Regions from separate parts of the Priestia sp. P1_B12_1 genome, predicted to be linked through region 1. Evidence: predicted binding sites of a transcription regulator. Region 1 holds the regulator's gene; each other region holds the start of a gene.

The links. The regulator LexA, encoded in region 1, represses DNA repair genes until DNA is damaged. The targets are predictions, from matches to a motif close to CGAACATATGTTCG.
Region 2: the regulator LexA is predicted to act here: its motif matches at 2,495-2,508, upstream of AC1D0Y_RS27225 (Y-family DNA polymerase).
Region 3: the regulator LexA is predicted to act here: its motif matches at 2,524-2,537, upstream of AC1D0Y_RS14580 (Y-family DNA polymerase).

The regions. Positions count from the first base shown of each region.
Region 1 is NZ_JBFTZR010000001.1:290,378-294,672, forward strand. Features, by position in the region: gene AC1D0Y_RS01575 (DUF896 domain-containing protein) at 1-117, opposite strand, end outside; gene AC1D0Y_RS01580 (YneB family resolvase-like protein) at 187-855, opposite strand; gene yneA (cell division suppressor protein YneA) at 909-1,238, opposite strand; gene lexA (transcriptional repressor LexA) at 1,385-2,002, shown strand; gene AC1D0Y_RS01595 (magnesium transporter CorA family protein) at 2,214-3,659, shown strand; gene AC1D0Y_RS01600 (glycosyltransferase family 39 protein) at 3,876-4,295, shown strand, end outside.
Region 2 is NZ_JBFTZR010000021.1:19,517-23,811, forward strand. Features, by position in the region: gene AC1D0Y_RS27215 (YolD-like family protein) at 53-370, opposite strand; gene AC1D0Y_RS27220 (N-acetyltransferase family protein) at 466-942, opposite strand; gene AC1D0Y_RS27225 (Y-family DNA polymerase) at 1,182-2,447, opposite strand; gene AC1D0Y_RS27230 (hypothetical protein) at 2,837-3,898, shown strand; gene AC1D0Y_RS27235 (hypothetical protein) at 3,895-4,295, shown strand, end outside.
Region 3 is NZ_JBFTZR010000003.1:709,635-713,929, forward strand. Features, by position in the region: gene AC1D0Y_RS14565 (SMI1/KNR4 family protein) at 1-264, opposite strand, end outside; gene AC1D0Y_RS14570 (SMI1/KNR4 family protein) at 278-793, opposite strand; gene AC1D0Y_RS14575 (YolD-like family protein) at 915-1,199, opposite strand; gene AC1D0Y_RS14580 (Y-family DNA polymerase) at 1,214-2,479, opposite strand; gene brnQ (branched-chain amino acid transport system II carrier protein) at 3,568-4,295, shown strand, end outside.

The sequences.
Region 1 (4,295 bases):
TTTTAAATATTCCTGACGTAGCTCTTGCTGTTCTTTCGCTTCAGATTCTGTCAGACCTTCAGCCTTTGCCTTTTTTGAAAGAGCATTAATACGAGCAAGTTTATCTTTTGATAGCATATAAAACCTATCTCCTTATAATCAATAATTAAAATTACCGAACCGCTTCGGCAACATGTAGTCATCTTACTAAATCTCTTTCGTTTTATCAAGAGATTGAGCACTCTCTTGGTACTCTTGATAGCGGCGATGTACCGTCGCTTTTGAAATATTATAGCCAAAACCCTTTAGCGTAACTGAAATTTCAGCAAAGGTTAAGCCGTTATGACGAAGGCGGACAATTTCTTCAATAGGCGCTTCTTTTTTTTCCCTTCCCGAGTTAACTCCTTGATTTTTTAAATTTTTCTGCGGACGATAACCGTTTTCTACGGCTCTTTTCATTCCTCTTCTAATTTTAGCATTATGTAATTTCCGCTGATGCTCTTCCACTAAGCTAATAATATCTAACACCATTGAATCAGATTCTGAAAGCTGAAGCTGACCTTGATGACTAATCGTATAGATGGTAGCATTTTCTTTATGAAAAGCATGAAGCAGCGCAATTCGGGCATTTCCTCTGCCTAATCGTGTTTCGTCTTGAATAAGCAGCACAGAGATCTTCTCTTCTTTCATTGTATGAAGAACATCCAAAATACCCTCTCTGTCTACGTCATATCCGCTTGCTTTTTCCATCACGACTTTTTTTACGTCTAGATGGTGAAGACCAGCAAGCTTTTTTAATTCTTCTTGCTGGCGCTGTAAAGATGTTTCTTGGGTTTTTTTATCCGTACTGACACGGCAATAAATAATGGCGTCCACTTTTATCACGACCTTTTCGGCTTCTAACAATATTCAGGAACGGCCGTTACACACTACTGTTCAATTGCCACTTGATTATGTAACTCTTGTTTTAAAACAGGAATATATAATTTATCTCCAGGAGATAAAGACTGGGCAGTGTCTGAGTTTAAATCATTGACGTCTTCAACCCATTTAACAAATTCATTGGTGGTCAAATGGTGGTGATTATGATACTTGTTGGACAAGTCCCAAAGCGTATCTCCTTTTGTAATAGTAACCGTTGAATATTTGTCTAAATCTACTTTATCCGCTCCTAAAACCAGCGTCAATACATATGTAAGTGCAGCGATTGCTGCAAAAAAAATAGCGTAATGTTTCATAGAATGTAAGAATTGTTGCATATTATGATCCCCCTATCAGAATATATGTTCTTATTTTATTGAGAACATTTGTTTCTGTCAATGGAATTCTTCGAACTTATGTTTGTATATTGACACATCACGTGGTATAATTCACCTAAAGAATAGCTAAAATCGAGGTGAAAAATATGAAGCTATCAAAACGTCAACAAGACATACTAGATTTTATTAAGCACGAAGTAAAATTAAAAGGTTATCCGCCTTCTGTTCGCGAGATTGGGGAAGCGGTAGGATTAGCCTCTAGCTCCACTGTACACGGGCATTTAGCTCGTTTAGAAAGCAAAGGGTTAATTCGCAGAGATCCAACAAAACCAAGAGCAATCGAAGTTCTTCAACTAGATGAAGTAAACATCCCTAAAAGCAATGTCATTAATGTTCCTGTTATCGGTAAAGTAACAGCGGGTCTTCCTATAACAGCCGTTGAAAATGTGGAAGAATATTTCCCTCTTCCAGATAAATTCGTTTCTCCAGATGATCATGTATTTATGCTTGAAATTATGGGAGAAAGTATGATTGAAGCAGGTATTCTAGATGGCGATATGGTAATCGTACGTCAGCAGCAAACAGCTAATAATGGAGATATTGTGGTCGCTATGACCGAGGACAACGAAGCAACGGTAAAACGTTTCTTTAAAGAAGAAAATTTCGTTCGTTTACAGCCTGAAAATTCAACGATGGCGCCTATTATTCTTCGCCACGTAACGATTTTAGGAAAAGTAACTGGTGTATATCGCACGATTCACTAATCAGACACTGTATGTAAAACCAACTAATCATGATGTTAGTTGGTTTTTTTACGTTTGTTTTCTAAAAAAATTGGCATATTATAAATGATACGTTGAATCACCGCAGGCAGGTAGAACGGTTTTTGTAAAGCTTGTTTCACCTTTTACTTTCTATCTGCATTTCCTCGACTCTTACAAGGAAATACAACCGACCATAAGAAGGATGTAGTTTATGACCAATACACCAAGGAAAACAGAACCATTTCAAACCATCGTACCTACCAAAGCAATGAACATGTTTCTTTTTCCTTTTTCCTTTGACCGAAAAAATAAAGAGCAGCTTGTTCATGCACTAAAAGAAAATTTGTTCGAATTTTTTTCCATTCAAAAAAAACATTTAGAAAAAGAATACTACGGAGAACAGTATTACGTATCTCATGATAGCCTGGATCAATATTTTCTTCCTTACATTGAATGCATTCTATTCCCTGACTCGTGCGAAAAAGAAGGGTTGCTTCGATTTTCCAAAAAAATAGACCATACTATTACGTTACACACTTCCTCCACCACCGTGTCTAGCAACGTGCTGTCTGTGGATGTTTTTTTATGTCCTTTTGAAATTGGCGTCATGACCATTCGCACTGAGATGAGCCATAATCATTACACCTATGATGATATTTTAGAATTCATGAATCATTTTCGTGTACTAGAACCGAAGCTTGCTGAAGAGCATGGATCCACCATTACCTATGAACATCATCGCTATAGCAAAGTGCAAGATTATATTTTTTCACAGCTTGCGCCATTTTTGAACGAACACATCAAGAAAGAAGCCACGCGTGAACAGCACGTTGGGAGCCTTCCTTATTTTATCGATGAACGGATGTTTGTGTTAAGTTATGTAACGGTAAATCAAGAGCAAGAAATTAATTCCACAACTTTATTTCGTACTGGGCAGCTAAATAGCTATACGCCTGACGGGAAAGCGTTTATTTCTGCACACAATCATGAGTATATTAAAACGTATAATACTAAACACGTGTATGAAAGGTGGGCTCCTGAAACCTATTACGTCATAACAGACCATGTGTTTTCGTGTATTTCTAAATCGACAGACTCTAAAACGGATCAGCTTTTGATGAATCATCTATTTGGCCAGCATTACTATAATTTATTTTTACATTTTTTCTATAAAATCGTGTTGCTAAAATTATCTTATGAATATTCGCAGCTCACGTTTCATAAAAATTCAGAGGGCATTGAACGACTAATCCGCTCTATTACCGTGTTTTCAGGTAAATATTTATTTTTAGAAATTAGCTCTCGCACAGAAGGTCAAGAGTTTTCTGAGCTCTTTAAAAAAATCTTTCATATCAATTCTCTTTATCAAGAAGTCAAAGAAACCCTTGGTACTTTGTACCAAAATCAAGAGAAAATCGCAGCCAAACGTCACAATTACTTATTATTAATTTTAACGATTTATACGGTTCTTTCCGGTATTTACGGAATGAATTTAGTTATTAGCAAACTAAAGGGAAACATCAATTGGGATAGCATGAAGCAGTTTTCTATCTTTGAATATATCGCTTTAATAGTAGCTCTGTCAGGAATTCTGATCAGCATTAGTCTCGGAGTGAGTTCCCTATGGAATTTATTAAAAGATCGGTTTAAAACATAAAAGCTGTTCGCATACGTATGGATGCAAACAGCTTTTTCTATTACAAAATCGTTTTCCTACTCGGCTTACCCTTTTATCAAACGTTATGCCGCTGTCGTAATTTCAGAACAATCTAACATTATACTCTATAAGAAAAATATATACAAAATAATAAAATATGGTATCATAGGGTAGGAATTTTGTACCTTATCTTTGAAATAATTTGCAGGAGGTAATATGCTTAAATCATTTTTATCCAAAAGCCTGATCTTTTTATGTGTCATTATTCTTACATGGTCTCTATGGGGCAGTTATAATGCGATGACAAATTCATTGGAATTAAAGGGCTTGGCTTTAAGTAATTCATTTATTATTGAAGGAATCTTTATCACTTTCCTTGTCATTTTTCTAATAGCTATTGCAAGTAGATACATGAACAAAACTGTTTTTTTTATTTCACTGATCGTTTTGACCTTAGGTATTCGACTAGCATGGATGCTTTCTGTTCAAACGCCTGTAAAATCTGACTTTCTTGTCATGTTAGATGCCGCGCGTAATATCGCAAAAGGAAATTATGAATTTAACCAAAGCGTTTATTTTACTACATGGGTATATCAGCTAGGCTTTTCATTCTATGAATCTGTTATTATTCGCTGT
Region 2 (4,295 bases), on a different contig from region 1:
TGAATGTACCTCCACCCAAATAAATGATTCCTGCACACGATTTCTTCAGGAACTAGGCCAAGCGAACATCAATTAGCTCGCTTAATCTCATTTTATTCTTTAACTCAAATACATCATCAATGAAAATAAATAAATTCCCAAGAGAATCAACAAACTGAATGAATCCCTTCTCAGTTATGCATTGTCCTTTGTTATAATATGTAAGGTGTACTTGTTTATTTGTATGTAAGGCTTCAATCAAGGTGAAATTCATCTGTTCCATTTGCTCTTCTGTTAAAACAGGTTGAGCTACTTCTTCTTGCTTATTTATTATTTCCTGTAACTCTATGTATTGCTCTGGCATAGTGGCGAATGGATGCCATTTTTTCATTTTATCAAGACCTTCCTTTAAAAGAGCTGTCGTTTTGATGATTTTTATCGATGTATCCATGTCTACAATGTTAACTTATTAAAGATAAGCACTCGTTAATTTAATATAATCTCCATTTTTCTACTCTTTGTTGTCATACCAATGGATTCATAAAATTCAATTGCAGAAAAATTCTTCTCTGATACTCCTAGTTCAATACTATCAACTTTCAGACTGCTCCCAAAATCAAAAACATATTTCATAAGCCTTTTTCCTATCCCCTTCTTTCTCTGTGCTTGAGCAACGCATAAACTGTTTATAAATAATACCCTTCTTGCTTTCATAAATGAATTTTCAATTATTTCTTCTTCCTTCATCACAACAATTCCAACTATTTCAGTACCAATGGTAGCCACAAAAATATGTTGTTTGAGATCATTTAGCTGACTTTCAAAGAATTCTTCACTTACTGGAGTGGAATTCTCTCTGTACAAATCTGGCCTTTCGCAAACGTGTAAATCATGAACTTGCCTGAATAAAGACAATGAAGATTCGTAATCGTCTTTATTAGCCTTTCGAATGGATATATCCATATTTTTCTCCTGCCTCTCAATAATTGTTTAACATCTAACTACCATTTGCACTCCAATATTTAAATTCGTCTCCAAATACTTATACTACGAATACTATAGATACTGTATATTTTGAGTACTGTTATTTATCCTACACGGAAAAAACAATAGATGAATAGCAATCTTTGTATGCTTCGTATCTACTCTTATAATATGCTATTGTTTTTTTCATCTCTCTATGTTCCATCTCTTTTTCCTCCTTAAGCTTTATGGCCACCTATAAGGCCGTTTCGATAACGAGCTGTTGAATACGGAAGGTGACTAGACGCACGTAGTACACTATTCTTGCCATAACGCAGCCGAATGTCATCAATCGTTTTGGCAAGAGCATAGGCTCTTTCACGCTGATCAATATCCTCAAACAAGCTCATTTGCTCCTCTTCTTGAATACTAGTGTTTGATAATGAAATGCCAATGGAACGAATCGGCATGCCACTATCAAAGGTATGTAAAATGGTTAAACAGTACGGAAAGATATCTTGGCTTAAGTTCGAAGCTCTCCCCATTTTCTTTTGTCTGGAGAAGCCTCCACCTGTTTGTTTGCTGTAGCCAATCGATAAATGGACCGTTTGAGCCACCACTTGATGCATCCGTAAGCGAAAACACACGTCATCCAATAGCTCTAACAGCAATAACTCCACTTCTTTTCGGTTTGTATAATCGCGAAATAGAATTTGACTCTTTCCAAAAGAACGAGAGCTAGGAATATACACATCGGAAATACGACTGTAATCAATGCCGTTGGCATGTTGGTGAAGTTCTCCGCCCATGATGCCAAATTCTTTTTGTAACATCTCTTTAGAAGAAAGAGCGAGCTCTTTTATGGTATAGATGCCTAAACGGTTTAAGCGTCTTTCTGTAGCTGACGAGATCCCCCAGAAATCCTTCATTGGATGAATCGACCACAACTTAAAGGGAATATCTTCATATCGCCAATAAGCAACTCCTGTTGGGCTATGCTTGGCCTCATGATCTAAGCTCACCTTCGCCAGTAAGAGGTTCGGACCGATACCTGCAGTAGCTGTTAGCCGTGTCTTGCGATAAATCTCGTTGATAATTTTATGGGCCAGTTCTTCTGGTGTTTTAGCGAATAAATGCAAAGAAGCTGTCGCATCAATAAACAATTCATCAATGCTATACGCATGAAAGTCTTCAGGAGCCACATACTGTAACACCAAACTCGAAATATAGTTCGAAGCCTTAATATATCTCTCCATGGATGGATTCACCACATGGATATCTTTCCTTTTAGGAATTTCAAAGAGGCGACTTCCTGTTTTGATCCCTTCTTTCTTTAATAAGGGTGTGGCTGCTAACACAACCGATCCTGACCTTTTGATATCTCCTACCACCGCAAGCCTTGTTTTCAATGGGTCTAATCCCCGTATGACAGAGGAAAATGAGGCAAAAAACGATTTCATGTCTATACAAATAATGATTCTGTTTGGTAGCTGCCCATAATCCATTAAAAGAACTCCTTAAATAAAAGAACGTTTGTTCTATCCATTATATAAGAACAAACGTTCTTCATTCAACAAAAACTCTAAAGTTTTCCCGATTATTGCTATCTAATTAAAGATAAAATATAAATTAACCTTTTAATATTGTATTTTATATCTCATTTAAATTTAAAATTAGATTCAGATTACATAATTAAAGTCACCGCGGATAACATAAAATTTTATGTTTAAGTATTTTCGTGCTTGAAAGAAAAAATAAATATTTTAATTACAAAATTAAAATATCCCTTCATAGGTACAAAATACCAATATACTTCTTTATAATAGTAATTAAGTTTTACAAGCAGATAAAATAAAAATAATTTTAATAATTAAGAATGGACTAGGTGATCAAAATGGTGAATTCTACAGGTTCTACTCCGGTTATTGATACCAATGCAACAGCATCTGCATTCGGTTGGGATTTTCAAAGTAATGCAGCTATCTTGTTGGCCCTTAAAAACATAAAAGATTTAGAGAGATTAAAAGTTGAAGGCGATATTGATGATATCGAGTTATATCTAAAGGATAATAAAAAAATTTTTGTCCAAGCAAAGTCACAAGAAGATCCCACACCAGGTACAAATACATTAACAAAGTTAAAAGATGCTCTTAAAACTTTAATAAATGCTACTAATCAGAGTAAATACGAACAAATAATTTATATTTCAAATATAATGAACCCGTTAAAAAACAAGCAGCTGGATTACTTTTGGGGTAATTATTTCATAATATATTCTTATAATGAGTTAAATGATCAAGCGAAAAACATTATAAATAAGTATATAAATGCCGCAGTTCAGAATTATAAATTAGATATATCGAATTTAGAGTATGATAAGCTTAAAATCTGTGCATTCCCTTTTTTTGGCCAAAATGATGAAACAAGATATAGAATAATCTATGAAGCCGTACAAAAGTTCTTAGTTAATGCAGAAATAAGTGCACCAGATGGGGTAGCGCATGATGTAATGAATTATTGGCAAAGTATATTCTTTCAAAATGCTGCAACTAGACATGTAGAACTGAAGAAAGAAGAGTTAATTTGGCCAATTGTCGTTTTAGAATCTTCTAAACCTCCTTCTTATGGAGATTTCTTTGATGAATATGATATAGGAGCAATGAAAGAAATTAATAGAAAGTATAGTGCTTTTATAGAGAAAAAAACTGAACAGTTTGAATTTGTTACACGTGTCATGAATGATTTCAAAAACTATACCAATGCACACCGTAAATTAAAAGGAAAGCAAGTTTTTGAGCAGTTTGTTGAAACAAAATGGCAATCTTATGTCTCTTTTATTATTAACGGGCCTATCGATTTAGAAATAAAAGAGGGTGTTACTAAATTGGTAATTATAAAAATACTAAAAAATCGATTCACAATAAATAATGTAAAAGAGGCGGCTGGATTGCTATGAAAATTAACTACTTAATCATAATCAGTGATGGATTTGAAAAAAGATTTGATTTTAATGCTAATTTTAATTTGATATATAGTAAGAAGAACAGTGTAGGAAAATCTACTTTACTACGATTTTTATTTTACGCTCTAGGTTACAATGTGCCAGGGACCAAAAGGATTAAATTCCACAATTGTACTGTTATTTGTAATTTTTACAATGAGAAAGAAAATATGGAGACGAGAAGGTTAAATAATTCTATTACACTAACTATTAATAAAAAGGATAATTATTCATTCATATTACCAAACGAGGAAATAAACTTACAAAGTCTCATTTGGGGCACAACAAATCAAGCAATTTTAAAAAATCTTCTGGGTGCGATTTATATGGATCAAGACAAAGGCTGGACCTT
Region 3 (4,295 bases), on a different contig from region 1:
AAAAAGCGGGTCACCACCAATTTCTTCATCATACCCTATAACAAACCAGTTTTCTTGCCAATCTCCTTCTTGATTTCCTATAAGAGAATTGGCTTCTAAATCTTCTCTGTAGCCTAATTGTCCATCAAGAAACTCGCTTTTTAGGTAGATATAATAAGGAGTAGAAAGAGTTTCTCCCACTCCATCTTCAAATTCTACTTTCACCGACGTACCTGGAAGTGCTTTGAGAATTTTATAGATTTTCTCTATATCAGGTTTTATCATTTACTTCTCCCCTTTAATGATCTGTATGATTTATCGTGGCTATTACCCATTCTTCTAAGCTGTACGCTATTACTTCACGCTGTTCCCAATCGTGCCAAAAGGTGATAATTTGGCCACTTCTCCCTTCTTTATCAGGATCCAAGTCTATACAAATATCATCTCCTCCCCCATTTGTGGCAATCGAAATCCAACGTGGGTTCCACCAAAATTCTCTTTTTACTGGTCCAATAGGTTCAATTTCTGGAAAATCTTCAAATTCTCCTCCGTCTAAAAGTTCTTTTAATGTTTGCCACGTATACAGAATCTCCTCTAAAGGTAGTAGTGTATAATTATCGATAGCTGCTATATATTCATCACGCTGTCCATTATGTATCATTAACCAGTCTTTAAGGTTTTTGGGGAATGTTAGTCCCATCTTTTGTTCAACCTCTGCAATTTCTAATTCAGAAGCTGCTTCATTAAGCGTTCCTGCTGCTTCTGGTCGATTTATTTTTAACCACTGCTCAAACTCAGTCCAAACCTGCTTCATATTAGGAGCCTCCTTATATAACATCTTTAAATGAATCTATGAAAAATGATTAAATACTTTTTAAGCTTATACTAATTATGTATGGAAATCCTATGTAAATAAACTGTTTTATTATTTTCTACTACACGAAACGAACATCAATTAGCTCGCTTAACCTCATTTTTTCCGTTTGCTTACATCCTTCATCTATAAATACAAATAAACCTCCAAGGGAATCTACAAATTGAATAACTCCTGTTTCCGTTATACATTGCCCGTGCTTGTAATACGTAAGGTATACTTTTTTATGTGTATGGAGCGCTTCGATCAAGGTAAAATTAATTTGTTCCATTTGATCTTCTGTTAAAAAAGGTTGAGGTATTTCTGACTGCTTTTTTATAACTTCTTGTAATCCTCTGTTTTGCATATCATCTTCCTCCTTTATGCTTCATGACCTCCTAAAAGGGCGTTTCGATAACGAGCTGTTGAATGCTTGAGATGGCTTGAAGCTCGCAAAACGCTATTCTTCCCATAACGCATCTGTATTTCATCAATTGTTTTAGCAAGTGCATAGGCTCTTTCCCGCTGGTCAATATCTTCAAATAAACTCATTTGCTCTTCTTCTTGAATACTGGTGTTCGATAAAGAAATTCCAATCGATCGAATGGGCATTCCGCTATCAAACGTGTGTAGTATGGTTAAACAATAAGGAAAGATATCTTGACTTAGGTTCGAAGCCCGCCCCATTTTCTTTTGTCTTGAGAAGCCGCCACCTGTTTGTTTGCTGTAGCCAATGGATAAATGAATAGTTTGTGCCATGACTTGATGCATACGTAAACGAAAGCACACATCGTCTAAAAGCTCTAATAGCAGCAATTCCACTTCTTTTCGATTTATATAGTCTCGAAACAGAATTTGACTCTTCCCGAATGATCGAGAGCTCGGAATATACACGTCAGAAATGCGGCTAAAATCAATCCCATTTGCATGTTGGTGGATTTCTTTTCCCAAGACACCAAATTCTTTACGTAACATCTCTACAGAAGAAAGAGCGAGTTCTTTGATGGAGTGAATGCCCAAACGATTTAAGCGTCTTTCCGTAGCGTATGAGATTCCCCAGAAATCTTTCATTGGGTGAATCGACCATAATTTAAAAGGAATATCTTCGTATCGCCAATAAGCTACCCCTGTTAGGCTATTCTTGGCCTCATGATCTAAGCTCACCTTAGCCAGCAAGAGATTCGGACCGATTCCTGCGGTGGCTGTAAGCCGTGTTTTACGATAAATCTCGTTGATGATTTTACGGGCTAATTCTTCTGGTGTACGAGCGAATAAATGTAAAGAAGCTGTCGCATCAATAAACAACTCATCAACGCTATATGCATGGAAATCTTCAGGAGCGACATACTGTAACACTAAACTAGAAATATAGTTCGAGGCCTTGACATACCTTTCCATGGATGGGTTTACGACATGGATATCTTTCCTTCTAGGAATGTCGAAAAGACGGCTGCCTGTTTTGATCCCTTCTTTCTTTAATAAGGGTGTGGCAGCTAACACAACTGATCCCGACCGCTTTGTATCTCCTACAACTGCCAACTTTGTTTTTAATGGATCTAGCCTACGTATCACGCATGAAACAGAAGCAAAGAATGCTTTCATATCAATACAAATAATGACTCTGTTGGGTAGATATTCATAATCCATTGAAATAACTCCTCAAATAAAGAACGTTTGTTCTCTATTATATACGAACAAACGTTCTTTATTCAATAAAAACTCTAAATTTTTCCCGATTATTGTTACTATAATAAGAGAAAAGAGCATCACATATAAACGGGAAGAACGGAGGGGTGACCTATGAATAGAAAAATGCCTAATTATATTATCTTTTTATCATGGTTTTGTTTTTAGTTCTTTTATGGATTATCTTCTCATTTTTTAAAGGTGAAAATGGACAGTGGTGGTCTATGTATCGTTTAAATATAAAAAATATGGTCCTTGGGCTTTAGAGGTTTCTTACATAAAAATTAGTTTTGCTGCTTTTATCTCTTTATTAATAGCTTATATGATAAGTTTTGGCTTCAAAAAGAAAAGATAAAAAGACCTTAATTAATTTGTTAATAAGGTCTTTTCAGTATATATAAAATTTATGACATATTTTAAAAAAGAAAAAATGATCATTATTACTTATCCTCTGACTGCTTGAATGGAGTACTATAAGATAATCATTCAAAGGAAACAGAAACGTTTGTGATTCTAGACAGTGATTTTACATTAGAAAAGTACTTTGTCTAGAGATAAGCTGTTGATTGTCAAATTACTAGTTCAGGAGATAAGAGTAAGCGTTCTTTATAAGACTTAGAATGCTCCATTTCTTGAAGCAATAAATCAACTACTTTTTCCTTTCAGGTGTTTAGCTAATATTAAAAAGTTTTATAAGTTTCGTAGTACTATATTTCCAAACTTCCTTGCATATCATTCAATCAAATTAATTAAAAGGATAATATACGCGATTTGAATATGATTTATAATTTTTTTAAAAAAATACCGTTATTAACTCACTTAACGTACGCATTTTGAATAAAAATCTGGGTTTTTAATATTATTTTTATTTTAATAATGGATAATGAACGGAAAATTGATAATTTTTTAAATTTTATTAAAAAAGTTTATTTTTTATATTGAAATATGTAATTTGACTGTTTATAATACAAAAAAGATAAGTTATTTGTAATGTAAATTGTCTGAAAATTTAATTTTTTATAAAGAATATTTTTAATGGGGGTTTCACCGTGTCAAACAAAGTACCGTTTTCTTTTATAGTAATCATTGGTTTAATGTTATTTGCATTATTTTTTGGAGCTGGAAATTTAATATTCCCTGCCATGCTTGGTCAGTCAGCGGGAGCAAATATCTGGTCAGCAAATGCGGGTTTTTTAGTTACTGGAGTAGGCTTGCCTTTACTTGGTGTACTAGCTTTTGGGTTCTCCGGAAAAGAAGATTTACAATCATTAGCAAGTCGCGTACATCCTATCTTTGGTTTAGTATTTACAACTGTTCTTTATCTAGCTATTGGACCTTTATTTGCTATCCCACGAACAGGTAACGTCTCTTTTGAAATCGGACTTAAACCTTTCATTTCTGAAGGCTCTAGTTCTATAGCTTTACTCGTGTTTACTATTATATTTTTCAGTATTACATGCTTTTTTTCTCTCAATCCGGCGAAAATTGTCGATATTGTCGGAAAATTCTTAACGCCGATTAAATTAACATTCATCGGAATTCTAGTTCTAGTAGCTTTTATTCATCCTATTGGAAAATTTCAAGCACCCACAGAAAAATATGTAACAAACTCTTTTTTTAATGGGTTCCAAGAAGGATATCTAACAATGGATACTCTTGCATCTTTCGTTTTCGGAATCATTATTATCAATGCAATTAAAGAAAAAGGCGCTAAAACAAAGAAGCAAATTATAACTGTTTGCCTAAAAGCTACAGGAATTGCTGCTATTATTCTTGC